Regions from separate parts of the Paenibacillus sanfengchensis genome, predicted to be linked through region 3. Evidence: predicted binding sites of a transcription regulator. Region 3 holds the regulator's gene; each other region holds the start of a gene.

What was found. Region 3 encodes NrdR, which represses ribonucleotide reductase genes. Its sites were predicted from a motif close to AACACNATATATNGTGTT; they were not measured.
Region 1: a site for NrdR is predicted at 1,257-1,274, ahead of V4U84_RS02585 (adenosylcobalamin-dependent ribonucleoside-diphosphate reductase). Genes of this name have one in related genera too.
Region 2: a site for NrdR is predicted at 1,051-1,068, ahead of nrdI (class Ib ribonucleoside-diphosphate reductase assembly flavoprotein NrdI). Genes of this name have one in related genera too.

What each region holds. Positions count from the first base shown of each region.
Region 1 is NZ_JBAGJC010000001.1:556,936-559,203, forward strand. It holds gene V4U84_RS02585 (adenosylcobalamin-dependent ribonucleoside-diphosphate reductase) at 1-1,035, opposite strand, end outside; gene V4U84_RS02590 (DEAD/DEAH box helicase) at 1,542-2,268, shown strand, end outside.
Region 2 is NZ_JBAGJC010000006.1:155,241-157,508, reverse strand. It holds gene nrdE (class 1b ribonucleoside-diphosphate reductase subunit alpha) at 1-668, opposite strand, end outside; gene nrdI (class Ib ribonucleoside-diphosphate reductase assembly flavoprotein NrdI) at 655-1,014, opposite strand; gene V4U84_RS15090 (ring-cleaving dioxygenase) at 1,383-2,268, shown strand, end outside.
Region 3 is NZ_JBAGJC010000021.1:30,770-33,037, reverse strand. It holds gene V4U84_RS25075 (phosphate ABC transporter substrate-binding protein) at 1-363, opposite strand, end outside; gene V4U84_RS25070 (hypothetical protein) at 532-717, opposite strand; gene nrdR (transcriptional regulator NrdR) at 754-1,224, opposite strand; gene V4U84_RS25060 (alpha/beta-type small acid-soluble spore protein) at 1,387-1,608, shown strand; gene V4U84_RS25055 (lytic transglycosylase domain-containing protein) at 1,667-2,230, opposite strand; gene coaE (dephospho-CoA kinase) at 2,227-2,268, opposite strand, start outside.

The sequences.
Region 1 (2,268 bases), on a different contig from region 3:
CGGGTTAAAATACCAGCTATTCGACATCTGATTGTAATATTCCATAAATACAACGCCCGGCTCGGCGGATTTCCACGCCGATTCGATGATCGTATGCCAAATGTCGCGGGCTTTGACGGTCCGGTAGTGCACCACGTTGCGCCCGGCCGCTTTCCATTTCTCCAGATCGCCGTCCCAGACCTCGGTGTAATCATCATACGTCGTGTCCGGGAACACGAGTTCCCAGTCCAGATCTTCCTTGACGGCTTTCATAAAGGCGTTGCTCACGCATACCGACAGGTTGGCGTTCGTTACTTGGCCCATCGTTTGTTTGACGGTAATAAAATCGAGCACATCGGGATGCCAGTCGTTGATCATCAGCATCAGGGCGCCGCGGCGGCTTCCCCCTTGTTCGATCAGGCCGGTCGTGTAACTGAACAGTCCGCCCCAGGACACGGCACCGCTCGAAGATCCGTTGACGCCTTTAACCACGGCGCGGCGGGGACGCAGCGAGCTGAGGTTAATGCCGACTCCGCCGCCTCTGGCCATAATCTCCGTCATTTCCGACAAGGTTTCCATGATCCCGCCGCGGCTGTCTTTCGGTGAAGGGATCACATAGCAGTTGAACAGCGTCAGTTCCTCGCTCGCGCCCGCCCCGGCAGCGATCCGTCCGCCCGGCACCAGCTTCCAGTCGTCCAGAATATAGCGGAACTTCTCGCGCCATTCCTCTTGCAGCTCCGGCGTTTTCTCGACCGAAGCCATCGCGCCAGCAAGCCGGTCCCACATTTCTTCCGGCGTTTTCTCGATGTTGAGCGTCAGCTTCTCCACATCGGACTCCACCAGTTCGCCCTTACGCGTCTTGACCGTCACGGTCCGCCCGTTCCGGGCCACGACTTCACCGACTTCTTTGGTCGGAAACTTCGGATCGTCTTTGGTCAGAACCAATACCACGTCGCCTACCTCGGCATGACTCGGGTCCGCGTCCTTCCAGGCATACCGGTCCAAAAAGATTTTTTCGCTAAGCCCTTCCAGGCGTTGCTTATGTTCTGTTTTCAAAGAAAACACCCTCCTCTAAATATGGTCGGCGCAAGCTTCGGAATCTAAAATGATCGAGTGCAAAGGCTCGAAGGTTACGCTTTGTCGATGATCGCAAAAAAATAGCGGCCACAGGCTCTCGAAACGCCCCGCAATTCCCTTAAAAAACGTGAAATCCGGGCTTTTCCCTACCAACCTATAACCGGAATGCACACGATAGAAACGGTATATCATATGTAAAAATCACAACATATTGTGTGCGAATACCATTATACTATACAATATCTCGTTGTCACGGGAATTCAGCATGAAATTTTAGCCAAGAAAATGGGTCAAGCCCGACCGATCGCCGAATTCCTCCCCCATCCTCTTTTTTTCGAGCCGCCTTCTATGAAAATTGCCCTGAAAACCGGCCGCTCAGCCGTAAGGTTATGAAGTATCCCGATTTCGTCCATACTACTCCTTAATGTGAGCATTCACCAGACGCTGGCCCCGGTCAGCCGACACGCAAAGGGAGGTTTTACATCATGAATCCTCATGCCCCGGGTTCCGTCACCGCCGCTGCCGCTTCGACAACCGCCGTTCCTGGCAACATAACGGTCGAGTTTGACCGCAGTTGGTACGAAGACCTGGAAGCACGGCTGGACAAAGGCGGCCCTTGGGACGATTGGAAGCTGTTCAACCTCGCCGGTCAGGCCGAAGAAGCTTCGCTCGTCACCACTTTTGAAGAAATGCTCTGTCTGAAGCATCTTCAGGAGGTTACGCCGCTCCCGCATCAAACCGAAACCGCCCGCAAAGTACTGTTCGAGATGCGCGGACGGGCCATCCTGGCGGACGAAGTAGGCTTGGGAAAAACGATCGAAGCCGGCCTTATTCTGAAGGAATATATCATCCGCGGACTGGTCCGGAAAGCGCTCATTCTCGTCCCGGCCTCGCTTGTGCTGCAATGGGTGCGCGAGCTGAATCAGAAATTTGGCATTCCCGCCGTCGCACAGAAAAAGGCGCATTCCTGGCAAAACGACGTCGTCGTCGCCTCCATAGACACGGCCAAGCGCGAACCACATCGCGAAATCCTGCTGGGCAGCGAGTATGACATGGTGATCGTGGACGAAGCGCATAAACTGAAGAACAAGAAGACAACCAACTATCAATTCATGGTGCAACTGCGAAAAAAATACTGCCTGCTTCTAACCGCGACCCCGGTTCAGAACGACATGGGCGAGCTGTTTAACCTGATCACGCTGCTCAAGCCCG
Region 2 (2,268 bases), on a different contig from region 3:
ATCAACTTAAGGACAGGCATAATTCCTTTTGCCGCCCCTTCGACACCTTTGATTGCTTCTCCGCGGGCCCGCAGTTTAGATAGATTGACCGCTACACCGCCACCAATTTTGGATAACTGCATGCATGTGTTTAAGACATAATTGATCGAATTTAGCGAATCGTCCATTTCAAGCAGGAAGCAGGACACCATTTCTCCACGGCGGCTTTTTCCGGCATTAAGAAAGGTCGGGGTTGCGGGCTGTAGCCGCTGTTCCATCATCGCTCGTGCGAGTATACGGGCTGTGTCACCGTCACCACGTCCCAAATGGAGAGCTACAGCCGCTACCCGATCCGGATAATGCTCAAGGTACAACTTACGATCATTACTCTTCAGTGCATAGTCGGTATAAAATTTGGATACCGCCATGTAGGAAGGGAACTTGAAGTTATAGCTATGAGTGATATTAAACAATTCTAAAATTTCTTCGGAGGAATAGTTTTTATAAAAATCTTCATAAAAGTCATTTTCAATCATATACCGTACTTGTTCTTCAAAATTGGCAAATTCCAGACTTCTGGTTGCCACTTCCTTCATAAATTCATCTACTGCTTCCAGGTCTTTTTCTAACTGAAAAAAACCGTCAGAATCCCGTTTCATTAACATGTTGTTCAATTCAATATGTCGCAATTCGATTTACCTCCTGTTTGAAGCGCTCTACATCGGTCGAAGTCCCGGATAACTCAAATTTACTGAGGATGGGGACATGATACAGATCCGAGATCAAGTCTGCGCTTTTTGCAAATTTTTCCCCCCAGTTACGATTGCCGCTGGCAGCCACACCAACAAGATGGTCAGCATTGTGCTGCAAAAAGGAAGATACCTTGTTCGGTATCTGGCCAAATCCTGTTGTATATGTAATGAGTACATAGGGTTCATTTATCGTCATTTGATCTTCAATTTGAACCGCCGGGAGTTTAAGCTTGGATATAAATCTTTTTACGTTGCCGGTCTTCGAATCATAGGCAATTAGCATCGTAGGGTCCTCCTTAAATTCTATAAAATAAAGTAGAACACTATATTTAGTCGACTTCATCCATTTTATAACTATATATAGAATTGTCAATTGCAATGTTGAATAAATCAGGTAGTGATGATGCATTTTATATTTTAAAAAAAGTTGTTGACATTTGAATAGAAAAGGTTATAAAATTACCTCAATATCAAATATCTCAATATTAAGATTCGTGATATTAAGTGACTTGAAGGGTTGCTTAATTAACTGTCAGGCAAGATAAAGGACAATATTCGTTGGATCGTTTTTTTCTAAAATATCTTTATATTAAGAGTTATTGATTCGGAATTGTAGGTCGATTTTATTTATCTAAAATAGGAGGAATAAAAATGAGTAAAAAAACAATGGGTATCCACCATATTACCGCTATTGTCGGACACCCTCAAGAAAATGTGGATTTTTATGCCGGTGTATTAGGGCTTCGCTTAGTTAAAAAAACGGTCAATTTCGATGACCCAGGTACATATCACTTGTACTTCGGTGATCAAGGCGGCAGACCTGGGACGATTATTACCTTCTTTCCATGGGCTAATGCTTATAAGGGAACTATCGGCGATGGGCAAGTAGGGGTTACTTCTTATGTTGTGCCTAAGGGTGCAATAAGCTTTTGGGAAAACCGGCTAAAGCATTTTGAAGTTCCTTTCTCTAAAATCGAACGCTTTGGTGAGCAATATTTGGAATTTGACGATCCTCACGGACTCCATCTGGAAATTGTGGAACGAGAAGCAGGAGAGCCTAATATGTGGAATTTCGGCGGCATTACCTCCGATGTTGCCATTAAAGGCTTTGGGGGAGCGACCCTGCTGTCTGCACAACCGGAAAAAACCGCTGAATTGTTGGAGAAAGTCATGGGACTTGAATTCATAGGCAAAGAGGGAGATATTGCACGGTATCACTCTTCCGCCGACATCGGCAATGTGATAGACCTCAAACTTTCTCCAGTGGGCAGGGGTCAAATGGGTGTTGGTACGGTTCATCATATAGCATGGCGTGCAAAGGACAATGAAGATCAATTGGATTGGCAAAAATATGTTGCTGAACATGGCTATGGAGTCACGGCTGTTCGTGACCGGAACTACTTTAATGCCATTTACTTTAGGGAGCATGGGGAAATTCTGTTTGAGATCGCCACAGATCCTCCAGGGTTCGCACATGATGAAACATTTGAAACCATGGGGAAAGATTTGAAGTTGCCTATTCAGTACGAGCCTCATA
Region 3 (2,268 bases):
TTTCTCTTCCGCAAACACGTCGGAGTTACCGATGTCCGCTTGTCCGCCGGATACTTGCGTCAAGCCCGTACCGCTTCCTCCGCCTTGAACTTGAATCGATACTTTAGGGTTCTTCTCCATAAATTTCTTGGAGGCTTGATCCACCAGCGGTTGAAGTGCGGAGGAACCTACAGCCAGAATCGAACCGGAAAGCTCGGAAGTTGTTGTTTCTCCACCGTTTGCGGCACCTTTCTCTCCACTTGCGGAATTCGTGGTTCCGGTGTTTGTTCCGGCACCCTCACTATTTGTCTTGTTCCCTTGGCCGCAAGCAGCCAATGCGAAACTTAAAACCAAAGTCATTACCAAGACCAAACTCTTTTTCATTGTTAAGGTTTCCCCCTCATTTGTTTGTACAACTCGATTATAAGCAGCAAATATCAAACCCATGTTTTTGTTTTGTAAACGCAATGTAAAAAATTCGAATAAAAAAACGCCTGCCCAGAAGAAACTCCGGACAAACGTTTACCAATGTTATATGCGCGAACTTTAGTTTTAGTCCACCTGCTTTTGTAGAATCTTTACAGCTATGGCTCCGAGGGCCGCACCGGCCAGACCGAAGAATGACACGGAAGCGATGACGGGATAAGATGTCCATCCCAGCAAAAAAGCGATCCCACTGCCGAAGGTGGTACCTCCCAGAAAACCGCAAGCGGGTCCGATGAGCCGATTTGACTGCATCCGCTCTCACTCCTTAGTAAAGAAAATAACTTATTGTTATTGATCTTCTTCGGTTGTTTTGGATAAGAGACCTTTCAGTTCTTTCATAAACATATTGATATCCTTAAATTGGCGATAAACCGAAGCGAACCGCACATAAGCGACCTCATCGACGGGATAAAGCTGTTCCATAACCAGTTCGCCGATTTGTCGGCTTTCCACCTCCGCATTGGCCGATTGCCGAAGAGAACGCTCCGCTTCGGAAACAATGGACTCCAGTTGCTCTACGGAAACCGGCCGTTTCTCACAGGCCCGGATCAAGCCGCGAAGCAGCTTCTCTCTGCTAAATTCTTCCCGGCTGCCATCCTTCTTAATCACGATCAGCGGCATCTCTTCCACCATTTCAAACGTGGTGAAGCGGCGGTTGCACTTTTCGCACTCCCGGCGGCGGCGGATGGAACGGTTCTCGTTCGCCGGTCTGGAATCCAGCACCTTCGTACCTAAATAATCACAATAGGGACATTTCAAAAGAATCTCCCTCCTTTCGTTTTCGCCCTAAGCTCTTCATCACGATTCATTGAACTACGGATTTTCTTATTTCTTGATTCCAATATATAACTTTAAAAACAGGTAATGAAGTTGCCGAATCCCGAGCATAATACAGTTACCAACCACAAGGAGGTGAACATCATGGCCCAAAACAACAATTCTTCGAATGACCTGGTGGTTAGACAAGCTTCCGGAGCACTGGAGCAAATGAAATATGAAATCGCTCAAGAGCTTGGCATCTCTTTCCCACAAGACGGATATGCAGGTAACCTGACTTCTTATGAGAACGGTTCGATCGGTGGTTTCATCACTAAACGTTTGGTAACCCTGGCCGAGCAATCGCTGGCAGGTCAATTCAGATAATAATCACCGATCAACGGGAAGCGAGGGCAGCTTTTAGCTGCCCATGCTTCTTTTTGAATTAAAAATCCTCATATATACTTGAATACTGTTTATAATAATGGGAAACCCGTTGTACATAATGCCTCGTTTCGCCAAAAGGAATATCCTTCGCGCTCTCGAGCCGACCGTCCCAGCGGCCGCTACGAAGCCAGTTTTTCACGTTGGTGGGCCCCGCATTATAGGCGGCGATGACCGCTATCATATTCCCGTCAAACTGGTCGGAGAGCGATTTCAGGTACCAGGTTCCGATCCGGATATTGGTCCCCGTCTCCTCCTTAACCCGGTTCAGCGGGACATCCTCCAGCTTGGCCTTCTCGATCACCCATTTCGCCGTATCCGGCATAATCTGCATGATACCGAGCGCTCCCTTTTTGGACTCCGAACCCGGCTTATAATTCGTCTCCACTTTGATAATCGCGGCCACCATTAACGGGTCCAGACCGTTGCTGCGGGCATGATGGCGAATTTCCTCTTTATAAGGGATCGGATAAAAAAGCGACAGCCATGCGGAATTGAAAAACAAGATCAGGATAAAGCCCAAAAACAACAAAAGCAGCACTCTTTTTTTACGAAGCCAACTCATGCCAGTCCCTTATCCCGCCAAAAGGTATCAATTTGACG